2 regions of the Lysinibacillus sp. NPDC097195 genome follow, and region 1 is predicted to be linked to the other one. Evidence: riboswitches for the same ligand, from Rfam matches in the RefSeq annotation. Region 1 holds a riboswitch; the other holds the start of a gene.

The links. Region 1 has a riboswitch for S-adenosylmethionine ahead of metA (homoserine O-acetyltransferase MetA). Riboswitches for the same ligand answer to the same signal wherever they lie in the genome.
Region 2: another riboswitch for S-adenosylmethionine. It lies ahead of ACIQXI_RS14735 (methionine ABC transporter ATP-binding protein); the one in region 1 lies ahead of metA (homoserine O-acetyltransferase MetA).

What each region holds. Positions count from the first base shown of each region.
Region 1 covers NZ_JBIWDP010000001.1:1,183,104-1,190,597, reverse strand. Annotated here, with positions in the region: gene ACIQXI_RS06115 (YhdT family protein) at 207-470, shown strand; gene panF (sodium/pantothenate symporter) at 470-1,915, shown strand; gene ACIQXI_RS06105 (nucleotide excision repair endonuclease) at 2,006-2,377, opposite strand; SAM riboswitch class I at 2,628-2,736, shown strand; gene metA (homoserine O-acetyltransferase MetA) at 2,836-3,771, shown strand; gene ACIQXI_RS06095 (GerAB/ArcD/ProY family transporter) at 3,852-5,444, opposite strand; gene ACIQXI_RS06090 (hypothetical protein) at 5,468-5,701, opposite strand; gene ACIQXI_RS06085 (Ger(x)C family spore germination protein) at 5,708-6,904, opposite strand; gene ACIQXI_RS06080 (spore germination protein) at 6,926-7,494, opposite strand, start outside.
Region 2 covers NZ_JBIWDP010000002.1:250,489-257,982, reverse strand. Annotated here, with positions in the region: gene ACIQXI_RS14735 (methionine ABC transporter ATP-binding protein) at 1-863, opposite strand, end outside; SAM riboswitch class I at 949-1,053, opposite strand; gene ACIQXI_RS14730 (thioredoxin family protein) at 1,109-1,420, opposite strand; gene ACIQXI_RS14725 (toprim domain-containing protein) at 1,435-1,776, opposite strand; gene gcvH (glycine cleavage system protein GcvH) at 1,992-2,372, opposite strand; gene ACIQXI_RS14715 (arsenate reductase family protein) at 2,454-2,807, opposite strand; gene ACIQXI_RS14710 (acyl-CoA dehydrogenase family protein) at 3,088-4,872, opposite strand; gene ACIQXI_RS14705 (acetyl-CoA C-acetyltransferase) at 4,953-6,125, opposite strand; gene ACIQXI_RS14700 (3-hydroxyacyl-CoA dehydrogenase/enoyl-CoA hydratase family protein) at 6,170-7,494, opposite strand, start outside.

The DNA of each region.
Region 1 (7,494 bases):
ATAATCGGGTTTTTATTTATAGAAGGGGTTGAGAAAGCGCCACACACGAGGGTGGCATCGACACAAAAAATAGTGAAGTCGCCACGAGAGATAGTAAAATCGCCAGTAAAATCATCAAATGTGCTACAAAAGCTACCAATTTTTTCACGACACTTCCCATAATCCCCACATAACAGTAAAATAGAGTAGGTTAGGGGGATTCTATTTTGAAAGATCAACGCTTTAAAATTGCGCATCGAGAGGCGCTCATTGGCATTGGACTTGTTATAGTTAACTTTGCTATTTGGTACGGCTTTGCATATGGCTTAGGCTCGGGGGATCCATCAAAATATACGTATATTTTAGGCTTCCCAGCTTGGTTTTTCTATAGTTGTATCGGTGGAACTGGATTTATGATTGTATTAATCTGGCTCGTCCTGAAGTTCTTTTTCAAAGAGGTACCATTTGAGGAAGAGGAGGTGGATGAATAATGCATTGGCAAGTCATTTTTCCGCTCCTATTATTTCTAATTATTATTTTTGGTATTGGTATTTGGGCCAATAAGCATGTCCGTTCATCAAATTCATTTTTACAGGAATATTTTCTTGGTGGTCGTGAAATGGGCGGCTTTATTCTAGCGATGACGATGATTGCTACATACGGGAGTGCAAGTAGCTTTATTGGAGGTCCAGGTGTCGCTTATAACAAAGGGCTTGGCTGGGTGCTATTAGCAATGGCGCAACTACCGGCAGGTTACTTTGTGTTAATGATTTTAGGCAAGAAATTTGCCATTATTGCTCGCCGTTATCAAGCAATTACATTAATTGATTTTTTACGTGAGCGCTATAAAAGTCATGTTATTGTAATTTTAGCTGCCATTAGTATTATTGTCTTTTTATTTTCTGCAATGATGGCACAGTGGGTCGGGGGAGCACGCTTAATTGAATCGTTAACAGGTTTAAATTATACAGTGGCACTCTTTATATTTGCTGCTTCGGTATTAATTTATGTCATTATCGGTGGCTTCCGAGCGGTGGCATTAACCGACACAGTACAAGGTTCCATAATGGTTATTGGAACGGTTATATTACTCATTGGGACAATCGTTGCAGGTGGGGGAATTGATCAAATTATGACATCCCTTGTTGCAGAAAATCCAAAATTAGTGACGCCATTTGGTGCAGAGGGTGAATTAACACCTTTATATGTCTCTACATTTTGGATTTTAATTGGGGTTGGTGTCGTTGGGCTTCCACAAATAGCCGTTCGTGCGATGAGCTATAAAGATTCTAAAAGTATGCATTTAGCCATAATAATTGGCACCATTGCTATAGGGACGATTATGTTCGGCATGCATTTGATTGGTGTGCTAGCCCGTCCAGTAATTCCTGGTATCGAAATTGGCGATAAAGTGATGCCGCTCTTAACACTAAAAGTTTTACCGCCATTTTTAGCAGGCATTGTACTAGCAGCACCAATGGCAGCGACAATGTCAACGGTAAATGCATTACTTATGTTAGTTAGTTCAACAGTCGTGAAGGATATTTATTTAAATTACGTGAAACCAACGGCTAATGACGGAGAAATTAAACGTGCTAGCTTTATTGTCACGACAGTAATTGGCTTGGCTGTTGTTGTTTTTGCGTTAAATCCACCAGATTTATTAGTTTGGCTTAATTTATTTGCCTTTGGTGGTCTAGAAGCGGTCTTTATTTGGTCAGTCGTCCTAGGTTTGTATTGGAAAAAGGCTAATAAATACGGTGCAATTGCGTCTATGATAACAGGCATGACATTCTACATTATCATTGATCGCTTTTATCCAACAATCTTTGGCATGCATACGGTGACAATACCGATCATAGCATCCTTAGTAATCTTTGTTATCGTCAGTTTATTAACGGCCAATAAATTTAAGGATGAAGATTTATTTATCTAAATGCTAAGCACCTTGAGTGATACAACACTCGGGGTGTTTTTCTTTAAATAAAAAAAACCGCTAGCAAGTTATATGCTAACGGCGTTCATTTTAATAAAATACTTTATCAAGATTATATTTTGCACGGAATGTGTTAATCGCATATGTTTCGTAAATTTCACGTTCCATTGGATCATCAATTTCGTACACTTCAATTTTGAAAATTTCATCACGGTATTTTTTCATCGGTGATACATTATCTTCAAAATGCTTTTTAATACGTTGACGGATTTTACGAGCTTTCCCTACAAATAAAAGTTCATTTTTTTCGTTGTAGAATAAGAAAATACCGCCTTTTTCACGCGTGATTTTATGGAAATCAATAAAACCATGGAAAGGTGGAATTTCTACATCCCCTGGTTTTAATACTTGCTCGCGTTGGCGAATTACTAAGTCTGGTTTTGGGAGTTCAATTTTAATCAAAATACTCACGTTCCTCTCTGTTACTAAAGGTATATGTTAACATAATACCTTCATGATTACCATTAAGATTTAATTGTTTCATTATTTTGCTTCTATGCTTTTTATTATAAGGCATAAAATAAACGATATGAAGTAATAAAGTTATACTAGTGTTCAACAAGTAATAGGCTTTCATTCATTTAATCACAAAATATTCTATGTATTATTGAAATTCTTAATTGTTCATGATACAATTCTGTTTAATTGAATAATCTTATCAAGAGAAGCTGAGGGATTTGGCCCTATGACGCTTCAGCAACCTCTAACATTGTTAGAAAGGTGCTAATTCCACCAAAGGATTTTCCTTTGAGAGATAAGAGTGAACGTGATAATAATCCTTCTCATTCTTGCTCTTATGGAATGAGGGGGATTTTTTAATTTTACATAGAGAGATAAATTAAAGAAAAGGGGAATACAACATGCCAATTAATATTCCGAAAAACTTACCAGCTGGAGAACATTTACGCGAGGAAAAAATATTCGTAATGGAGGAAGACCGTGCAAAAACACAACAAATTCGTCCATTAAACATTTTAATTTTTAATTTAATGCCTGAAAAAGAAAAAACAGAGTTACAACTGCTACGATTGCTGGGGAATACCCCGTTACAAGTAAATATTACTTTTTTAAATACAGCGACACATGAATCAAAAAATGTGAGTAAATCACATTTACAGCTATTTTATTCGACATTTAAAGAAATTCGCCATCGTCGCTTTGATGGGATGATTATTACAGGTGCACCTGTAGAAAAAATGGCATTTGAAGAAGTGAATTATTGGGAAGAAATTTCGGAAATAATGGATTGGTCTGCGAAAAATGTTACATCTGTCTTGCATATTTGTTGGGGTGCGCAAGCTGCATTATATCATCATTATGGTATTGGCAAATTTGAATTACCAGAAAAATGTTCTGGTGTATATTCACATGTAATTACAGATTTAACGGTTGATCTTGTTCGCGGCTTTAGTGATTTATTTACAGCACCACATTCGCGCTATACATCGGTTTCAATCGACGAAGTACGCAATCACCCTGCATTGCGATTATTATCCTACTCAGAAGATGCTGGCGTATTTATTGTTCAGTCAAAGGATAATAAGAACATTATGATTACGGGTCACCTAGAATATGATGCAACAACTTTAGCTGATGAATATGGTCGTGATGTAGCAAAAGGGATTGATATTGCGGTGCCAGTTAACTATTTCCCGAATGATGACCCTACAAAAGAGCCGATTAATACCTGGCGCGCACATACCCATTTATTATTTTCGAATTGGCTTAACTACTATGTGTACCAAGAAACGCCATATGAATGGGATTTTGTAGACGAAATCGAATATCATATTTAAGATGGCACGATTTTTAATATAGTAAAAAAGACTCCAGTTTCTCAAGCGTTATTTGAGAAACCGGAGTCTTTATTTTTAACTTATTGCAAGTCTGTTGTCTTAGGATTGTTTGTTTTTTCAGGTGTAGTTTGTTCTTTAGGTTCCTCGGGTTTAGCCTGTTTTTTAGGTTCCTCGGGTTTAGCCTGTTCTTTAGGTTCCTCGGGTGTAGCCTGTTCTTTAGGTTCCTCAGGTGTAGGTTGTTCTTTAGGTACCTCAGGTGTAGTTTGTTCTTTAGGTACCTCAGGTGTAGTTTGTTCTTTAGGTTCCTCAGGTGTAGGTTGTTCTTTAGGTACCTCAGGTGTAGCCTGTTCTTTAGGTACCTCAGGTGTAGTTTGTTCTTTAGGTACCTCAGGTGTAGTTTGTTCTTTAGGTTCCTCGGGTGTAGCCTGTTCTTTAGGTTCCTCAGGTTTAGTTTGTTCTTTAGGTTCCTCGGGTGTAGCTTGTTCTTTAGGTTCCTCGGGGATAGCCTGTTCTTTAGGTTCTTGCGGTTTTATCTGCACTTTCGCTTCTTGTGAATTACTTGATGTATTTTGCTGATTTTGAGCATTTTTTATGTTGCGTATTTTAGCGACAATTAGAAGTAATATAGCTAGTAAAACAGTGAAGACAGCAGAATACAATGGCCAAATTTTTTGATTATAATTATTAGAGTGAACGATATTTGGATGGGCGATTTGTGCTAGTGCAATCATACACATGCCTAATGGTAATATAAATGGGCGAGAGTCTTTAATTTTGAGTACGTGTCCTAACCCAATGACAGTGGCATAAAAATAGATAAATGTTCGGATATAAATAGATATAATCCACATGATAGCCATAATAATTTCGATACGCTCAAAAAAATTACCGATAGAAATTCTTTGTGCTAGTGCATAGCTAGGAAATGTTTCAATGGAAGTATTCGTTGGCCCAATCACAAGTGTTGATAAGGCGATAATAATGATTAATACGCCCCCTCCAATTATGGTACCAATATAAAAGCCTTTTTGTGCTGATTTGATAACATTGACACTTGAAGGAAAAAACATGAGTAAGACGACAAGTGGAAATGAAAAAATACTCATAAAAGTTAATGTGCTAATTAATAATGGTTTTGTCTTTGTTTCAAAAATAGGTTGAATGTTTTCTATATTAATTTGTGGTGAAATACAAATCATAAATACAATGAAAATGAACATAAATATCGGAAATAGTAGTTCCGCAGAGCGTGCAAATACTTCAATGCCTAAATACGAGGCAAAGACAATAATAATCGTAAATAAAACAGCAAAGGATAAAGTTGGTGTCTCCGGCATAATTTCTGTTTGCATAAAACTACCGATAAAGTATAATAATTCACTCGCTGAAAAAAAGGTTAAAGATAGAAAACCTAGTGAGGTAAGTGTACCAAAGTATTTACCAAAAATTTTATTGTTAGCTTCGATAAATGATTTATCGGGCGTTTGATTTCCTAAAGTTATAAAGAGCTTAACTAATAATAAGCTTAAAAGTACACCAAGTGTTGCACCAATCCACGCATCTTGATGAAGTGCCTTTGTAATACTCGCAGGTACAATTAAAATGGCCGTTCCAATTGAATACAGAAGGGTAATGATTGTAAATTGTCTAGAGCTAATTATCTGTTTTTCCATCGTACACTACCCTTTCTGTTCAATTATTGTAAAAGTGAAAGTAAAAAGTTTCTAATAGGTGTAAAAATAAATGTAATGAAATCTAATGGGCTAGGGATATTCTTCTTTAAGCCAATCGCAATATTTAATACCGCTCCTATTGTCAGTATTAATGAAAAAACGACTATCGTTTTTTTTTCGCCCTTTTTCTTCAAAGGGGGAATGACTATATAAGCAATGATGAAAGTAACAATGATGATAGTAAGGGAAATAAACATCGAGAATTACTCCTTTGATTTATACAATAATGAATTTTGTATCGTTCCTAATCCTTGAGTCGTTACATGCACTTCGATGTTGACGGTTACATCTGGATAGATTGTTGACCATTCTTTTTTCATTTTTTTCCATTTTTGCGGATCTGCACGATGGAGTGCTTCACCAAATCCTAAAATATCGAGCTGATAATCTTGTTGAATAATTTTTAATGTTTTTTCCGTTTGTTCTTTAATTTTTTCTTCCGTCTTTTTATTAATTTTTTGAATGGCGTTGTCAGCTGTTAAATTCATGTCACAATTCACTTCGCCGATATTTTGTGTAATATCTATTGTTATCTTAATTTTAGGTTGACTATTTTTAAAAGTCCCTTTTATTTTAGAGGACGATTTTGTAATTTCTGTTGATAGATCGCCTCCTTTAGGGCAAGCGAGTACTTCTACCGTACTTTCAATTTTATTATTCAAATAATTATAGTAAATACTATCTTCTTCAGATAAAATGCCTACCAATTTATCATCTTTAAAGACAGCAATTCCAGCGTATTTTAAAATAACGGGTGTTGTAATTCTTTCGACATTGGTTTGATCTATTCCTAATTTCTTATCTCCCTGTATTTCTATTGCAGATAATACCGCACTTTTTTCCTGTCCACTTAGAGTATTCAGCAACTCATCGGTACTGACAGATAATGTGGAACCAAATGATTTTTCGGATACCTTGATTGAATTTAATAATTTATTAGCCGGCATTTTTTCTATCGGGGTTAAGACGTTTAGGACTTCTTTTGCTGTAGCCTCATGAGAAACAATGACATCAAAATCATTTCTAAATTCATGATCTCTAGCTATAAAGTCAAGTGGTTCGTTTAATCCTTCTTTGGCTAACTCTTCACCAATTACAACGATTTGTAGATGTGAAAAATAAGGCTTCCTCGGTGTTAATGTTGTCATTCTTCTAATAGCTTCAAAAACACTGCTACCTTTCGCATGATAAGTGACAACAGGGGCTCGCCCACTAGATGGTTGCTTCGAGGAAATTTCGCTCGGATCAACAACTTGGATTGATATTTCATAGGAATCGTCTACTTTATCTATGCCGAGTGCTACGACGATTCCTAATTCATTTAGCTCACGTTTACTCCAGCAACCACTTAATAATAAAGTGAGGGCTAAGAATAACAACATTGTCTTTGGTTTTGACATGAACTATTCCTCATTTGCTCATTATTGGTTATTTCTTTTTGTATGAACCTGATATTGTTGGGCTCTCACATTATTTTTTTGACTAATTAGACGCGGTCTTGTAAATAAATATCTACGTGGGAACAAAACCATTGCATCTTTTTGATCTTTTAAAATAATTGGCCCAAATGGACTCATATATGGAACGCCGAAAGAACGTAAACTACATAAGTGTAGAAGGATAATCATAATGCCAAACATCACGCCAAATAAACCAAATACTGCTGCGAAAATCATTAAAGGGAAGCGCAGTACACGAATCGTATTCGACAAGCCATAGGAAGGGAATAAAAAGCTACAAATGGCTGTTAGTGCCACAATAATAACCATAACGGCTGAAACAACACCCGCTTCCACAGCCGCTTGGCCAATGACTAATGTACCGACAATCGATACGGCAGGCCCAATCGTTCTTGGCATTCGTAAACCTGCTTCTCGCAATATTTCAAACGCAATCTCCATTAATAACGCTTCCACAACGGCAGGGAAGGGTACTCCTTCTCGCTGGGAAGCAATACTAATAAGCATGGCTGTTGGCAGCATTTCCTGAT
Region 2 (7,494 bases), on a different contig from region 1:
AACTGCTTCACTAAATGTGATATAACCGGCTGTTCTGTTTTTTCACCTACAAAAACAAGCTTCACAAGTTGTCCTGTCGGATAATTTATTCTTAGCTGTGCCACTGTCTCCTGCGTTTCCTTATTATCGGTAATTTGAGAAACGAATTTTTTCGTAATGGCTGCCTGCGGAGCTTGGAACACCTGCAATACTTCACCGCGCTCTACTATTTCCCCAGCTTCCATTACCGCCACACGATGACAAATTTTGCGGATAACATGCATTTCATGGGTAATTAACACAATAGTTAAGCCTAAACGCTCGTTAATATCAACCAGAAGATCAAGAATCGCATCCGTTGTTTCAGGATCCAGTGCTGATGTCGCTTCATCACATAATAATACTTCTGGATTATTAGCAAGCGCTCGTGCTATCCCAACACGTTGCTTTTGACCACCTGATAGCTGTGAAGGATACGCCTTGTCACGACCTTCTAATCCAACAAGTGCAATAAGCTCTTTGACGCGTGCCTCTCGCTCTTTCTTTGCAACCCCTGCAATTTCTAACGGGAAGGCTATGTTTTCTGCAACAGTTCTAGACCAAAGTAAGTTAAAATGTTGGAAAATCATACTTACTTTTTGTCTGGCATCACGTAACTTTTGACCTCTAATAGAAGAAAATTCTTGGTTGTTAACTTTCACGGTACCTGTTGTTGGCTTTTCTAAACCGTTTAATAAACGAATCATCGTACTTTTACCAGCGCCACTATAGCCGATAATGCCAAAAATTTCACCTTTGTTTATCGTAAGATTGACATCTTTGACAGCAGTTAATTCGCCATTTGCGGTTTTGTATTTCTTCGTTATATTTTGCAGCTGTATCATAGCGAATACTCCTTTTCTTATATAAAAAACCCCTTCACTCATGGACAAGTAGAAGGGGTCACGTACTTTTATACGCTAAACCGTTCTCTCATCTTTCAAAGATAAATCTTTGAGTGATTTGGCACCTTTTCACATACGTGATGGTTGCCGGGCTTCATAGGGCACTTCCCTCCGCCACTCTTTATAAGAGTTCGATATATTTAATGTTTTTTAATATATTTGTTACTTTACCACGCTAGCAAAGTTCAGTCAATTGATTTTTTTAACAATTCGTATAAAAATGGTACGGATTGAAAAGCATACACTTTTTCGCTCACTTTACCGCCATCACTAACGAGTAAACAAGGGACACTTTCGATTTGATAATCATAAGCGATTTGCTCTAAAAAATTAATATTTGCCTTGCCGATTTGAAGCTGTGGCAATAACTGGTCAATAATATCCATCATTTTGGATGCGACGGCACATGTTCCGCACATCGGTGTATATAAATAAAAGGCAGTTTTTTCACCAGACTTTACAGCCGTTTCCCACTGCTCTTTTGTCCATTCTTCCATTGTTTCACGCAACCTTATAAAATATATTCATTATGGATGGAAAAATGCGCGCGCAATAAAATTGTTGCAAGCACTTTCCTCGGTGTTGTTTCTACTTCTTTATAAGTAGGCATTGTCCGTAGATGCTCCGCCTCTGGATAATGTCTGTCCATTAATGCTCGGAGTTTATCTCCAGATGCATCTGCGTCAAAAAATGTATATAGCTCACAGCCCTCATATGGGTCGAGTAATTCTTCTAGCTGATGCACACCAATTGTTCCATTCGTACAAAGTATTGTAACATCTTCACTCAAAATAGGTTCAATTTGAAGCTTATCCGAACGGCCTTCCACGATTAAACATTTCCCTTCGAACATCACGCCACCCCCATTTAGACAGTTATCTTACTATGCTAAGACCTACATGTTTGCAGCTTTGCCATTTGGACAATATTACTATTCATTATACCGGCTAGGCACTAAAATATTTAGCTCTCTAAATACTTAAATCGTTTACTAGCTGAATAAAACGAACCGATTATATAATAAAAAACGCCGGTATGTTGTCCGACGTTTTTCTATTATAGGCTTGTTTATTCTGCAATTAATTCTTCGTATTGTTCTGCAGTCATAAGGTTTTCAATCTCTGATGCATCAGCAGGCTCGACTACGATCATCCATGCTTTTTCATATGGTGATTCATTTACGAACTCTGGGCTATCTTCTAAGTCTGCATTTACTTCCACTACAGTACCTGAAATTGGTGCGTATAATTCTGATACAGTTTTAACTGATTCTACGCTTCCGAATGGATCATCTGTTTTGATCTCGTCGCCAACTTGTGGAAGCTCAACGAAAACGATATCTCCTAATTCTGATTGTGCAAAATGTGAAATACCGATACGTACTTTACCATCTTCTAATTTTACCCATTCGTGTTCTTCAGAGTAACGTAAGTCTTTAGGTGTGCTCATGCCAAAAACCCCTCCATAAATATGTAATATATTCACTTTCAGTGTGCCATACTTCTTTCATAAAAACAAGGATAAAAGCAGTTAATTCCAAGCTTGTTCAAATTCTGTTTCTTTAAAACCTAACGTTACTTTTTTTCCATCCGTCACAATTGGGCGTTTAATCAACATTCCGTCAGAAGCAAGTAATGCAAGTTGTTCATCTTCAGGCATTTCCGCCAGTTTATCCTTCAACCCAAGCTCACGATATTTCATGCCAGATGTGTTAAAAAACTTCTTTAGCGGCTGTCCGCTCGCTTGCCAAATAGCCTTCAATTGTTCTTTCGTAGGTGCTTGTTCAACGATGTGTACCTCTTCGTATGAAACGCCATTGTCGTTTAACCACTTCTGAGCTTTTTTACAAGTTGTACATTTAGGATAATGGATTAATTGAATCATATTTGTAGGCTCCTCTGCTATCATTTCCTGTAGTATACCATCATCCCTAGCATGAGCCAAAATGAAACAATTTTTAGGTAGCTTTATAATTGTTTGAGGACCTAATTGTGTGAGTGCCTGGCACTTTTGCATAGGCACTTTCCCATAGATACACCGCACAATATCGGCTCCTATTCCGTCCTGCAATATTCAGAATTGTTTGAGTGCCTGGCACATACATAGGTTCATACATAACAAAAGACCTAGCTACTTTTAGCAAGTAGCTAGGTTAAAAAATATATTATACGATGAATTTTTCGGCTTCGATTAGTTTAACGGAAGCTTCGCGTTTTTTAGCTATTAGGTTATACGGATTGTTGCGAGTTAGTTTACGTAGCGCAGATAAAGTCATACGTGCAGCATCGCCATCTGCTGAAGCAAGAATTGTATCCTTTGCTTCTTTTTCAATTTCTGCAAATGCTTCTTGGCAGAAAATTTGTGTGTAAAGTAGTTTTTGTTGCGATTTTTCCGCACCTTCACGTGCAATCGCTTTTTCTGTACGTAACACAGCAGACTCCATAGCGAATAATTGGTTGGCAATATTAGCGATATTCACTAACACTTCTTGCTCTTGGTCCAGCTTCGCTCCATAGCGTTGTGCTGCCATACCTGCTGCTAACACAGCAATTTTCTTCGCGTTTTTCACAAGATATTTTTCTTGAGCTAGCGGCTCTGTGCCTACTTCTTCAGGCATCATCATAAGCAGCTCTTGTTGTAAGTTCTGTGCAACTTGCAATAATGGCAATTCGCCTTTTAATGCTTTTTTCATAAATGTGCCAGGCACGATCATGCGGTTAATTTCATTTGTTCCTTCGAAAATACGGTTAATGCGGGAGTCGCGATAAATACGTTCCACTTCATATTCTGCCATAAAACCATAGCCACCATGTAATTGTACCGCTTCATCCGCGATATAATCTAAAGTTTCTGACCCAAACACTTTTGCAATCGAACATTCAATCGCATATTCAGCAATGGCATTGGCAATGACTTTTCCTTGCTTTTGTTCTTCAGGGCTTAGCTGGCTTAAACGATCTTCGAATAAACCTACTGTACGGTAATTTAACGACTCAGACGCATATAATTGAGACGCCATTGTTGAAAGTTTTTCTTTCGTTAAGTTGAAATCAGAAAGCTTTGTTTTAAATTGTTGACGTTGGTTCGTATATTGAATGGCTAGTTCTAATGCACGCTTAGAACCACCGATTGTTCCTACACCTAATTTATAGCGACCGATATTTAAAATGTTAAAGGCAATGACGTGCCCACGTCCTACTTCACCTAGAAGATTTTCAACAGGGACTTCTGCATCCTCAAGCACTAATGTACGAGTGGATGAAGATTTAATACCCATTTTCTTTTCTTCAGGCCCAACAGAAACCCCATTGTACGCACGTTCAACGATAAATGCTGAGAATTTATCGCCATCGATTTTTGCGTATACTACAAAGACATCCGCAAATCCAGCGTTCGTAATCCATTGTTTTTCACCGTTTAATACATAATGCGTACCGGCTGCATTAAGCTTGGCTGTTGTTTTAGCACCTAGTGCATCTGAACCTGAACCTGGCTCTGTTAATGCATAAGCAGCAATCAATTCACCTGAAGCTAGCTTTGGTAAATACTTTTGCTTTTGGTCATCGTTCCCGAAAAGCACAATCGGTAATGAACCGATTCCAACATGTGCACCATGTGTAATCGAGAAGCCACCAGCCACAGACATTTTCTCTGCGATTAACGCAGATGATACTTTATCTAATCCAAGACCTTGATATTCTTCCGGTACATCTGCCGCTAACAAGCCAAGCTCTCCTGCGCTTTTTAGTAGACGTACTGAATGCTCAAACTCATGATGCTCTAAATTTTCAACGACAGGTAATACTTCATTTGCCACATACTCTTCCGTTGTTTTGGCAATCATTTTATGCTCATCTGTAAAATCTTCTGGAGTAAATACGCGGTCTAAAGCCACGTCCTCAATAATAAATCCGCCGCCTTTAATGAAATCTGTTGTTTTTTCTGTCATATCCAATTCCTCCTTATTTTACGGTGCCAGGCACTCACGCAATTCGTATAATTCACAATTTTCAAAACAATACCTACAACTTATAAAATTTCAAATACGCCAGCAGCGCCCATACCGCCGCCGATACACATTGTGACAACACCATATTTTTTGCCTTGACGCTTTAACTCATGAATTAGCTTTAATGTTAAAATGGCACCAGTTGCGCCAAGCGGGTGTCCTAAAGCAATAGCACCACCATTGACGTTCACTTTCTCTTGGTCAATGCCTAGATGACGCACTACTTGTAATGACTGTGAGGCAAACGCTTCGTTAATTTCCCACAAATCAATGTCCTGAATGGATAAACCGGCAATTTCAAGCGCTTTTGGTACAGCTACGATTGGGCCGATGCCCATCACTTCCGGTGGAACGCCGCCAACTGCAAAGCCTAAAAACTTCGCCATCGGTGTCATACCTAGCTTTTCTGCTTCCGCACGATCCATGACAAGAACAGCTGCTGCGCCATCAGAAGTTTGCGAAGCATTCCCTGCTGTAACACTCCCTTTTACATGGAAAGCAGGGCGAAGTTTCGCTAAACCTTCTACAGATGTCCCAGGACGTACTCCCTCATCGACACTAAACGTAAATTTTTTCACTTGTAATTTATTGTTGTCATCCACATAATGTTGTTCCACTTCAATTGGAACAATCTCATCATTAAATTTACCTTCTTTGATTGCTTTCTCTGCAAGCATATGCGAGCGTACAGCAAATGCATCTTGATCTTCACGACTGACATTATACTGACGCGCTACTTCCTCTGCTGTATGCCCCATCCCCATGTAATATTGCGGTGCAGTTTCAGCTAACGTTGGATTTAAGCGTGGTGTATTCCCTACCATAGGCACCATACTCATGGATTCCACTCCGCCAGCAAGAATGGCCTTTGAATGACCGAGCATAATACGTTCCGCTGCATAGGCGATTGCTTGTAAACCTGAAGAACAGAATCGGTTAATTGTCAGGGCAGGGGTCGTATCCGGTAGCCCTGCTAGCGCTCCGATACTACGTGCGACATTCATACCTTGCTCTGCTTCCGGCATTGCACATCCTAAAATTAAGTCATCGACAGGACCTTCATAGCCCGCTCTTTTCAATGTTTCTTTGACAACTGCTGCCCCAAAATCATCTGGTCTTACCGTTGCTAATGAACCTTTCTTCGCTTTTCCAATAGGAGTTCGTGCTCCTGCTACAATTACGGCTTCATGCATCGTCTAAATCCCCCTTTGTTTCATGTGCAAACATTTTCGTCTCGTTAGTTACGAAGTGGTTTCCCTTTTAATAACATGTGTTGCATTCTTTGTTGCGAAAGTGGATCTGCAACTAAGCTGAGGAATGCTTCACGTTCTAAGTTTAATAAGTATTGCTCATCAACGAATGTGCCATATGGAACCTTGCCGCCCGCAATGACATAAGCTAACTTCTTCGCAATTTTCAAATCATGCTCACTAATAAAACCTGATTCAAACATCCCTTGCGCACCAATTAATAACGTGCCGTAGCCCGATGCACCGACAACAGGTACTTTCGTTGGCACTGGTGGTTGGTAGCCTGCTTCATAAAGTGCTAAAGCCGCTTGCTTAGCATCATAAATTTGGTGATCTGCATTGACTGAAATACCATCTGCAAAGTCTAGGAAATTATTTTCGCGCGCTTCTTCTCCTGAAGTTGAAACTTTCGCCATCGCAATTGTCTCAAATACTTTATTGGCAATATGTTGATAGTCTACTTCAACGCCATTCGGTAAGCCTTTTAAGAACTTTTGGTAAAGCGCTTTATTACCGCCACCTCCAGGAATTAAACCAACACCGACTTCTACTAAGCCCATATATGTTTCCATCGTCGCTTGGATATGCGCAGCAGGTAAGCACACTTCTGCGCCCCCACCTAATGTCATAGCAAATGGTGCAGCTACAACCGGCTTGCTCGAATATTTTATTTTTTGCATCGCATCTTGGAATGCTTTAATTACAAAGTCTAGTTCAAAAATATTATCATCCTGCGCTTCTACTAAAATCATACCTAAGTTCGCACCGACACAGAAGTTTTTCCCTTGGTTTCCGATCACTAAGCCTTTATAATTTGCTTCCACTTCATCTATTGCATAATTAATCATTTGAATAATATCTAAACCGATCGCATTGGATTGGGAATGGAACTCAAGTAATGCAATGCCGTCCCCTAAATCTATTAAGCTAGCACCTGTATTGGACTTAATAACGCCATGTTTTTTCTTATAGCGCTTTAAGTTAATTTCCTTTTCATTAATAGGAACTTTTACGTATTGTGAACCGTTGTAATACGCTACGTCTCCATCTAGTTCGGAATAAAATGAAGTAAAGCCTTTTGCTAACATCTCTTTCACAAATAGCGGAACATCAAGTCCTTCCGCTTCCATTTTCGCAACTGACTCTGTTACACCAATGGCATCCCAAATTTCAAATGGTCCTTGTTGCCAGCCGAAGCCCCATTTCATAGCATTATCAATGGCCACGATATCATCAGCAATTTCACCGTGTAGCTGTGCAGAGTAAATTAATGTAGGAGCAAAAATCCCCCATAATAGTTCACCTGTGCGGT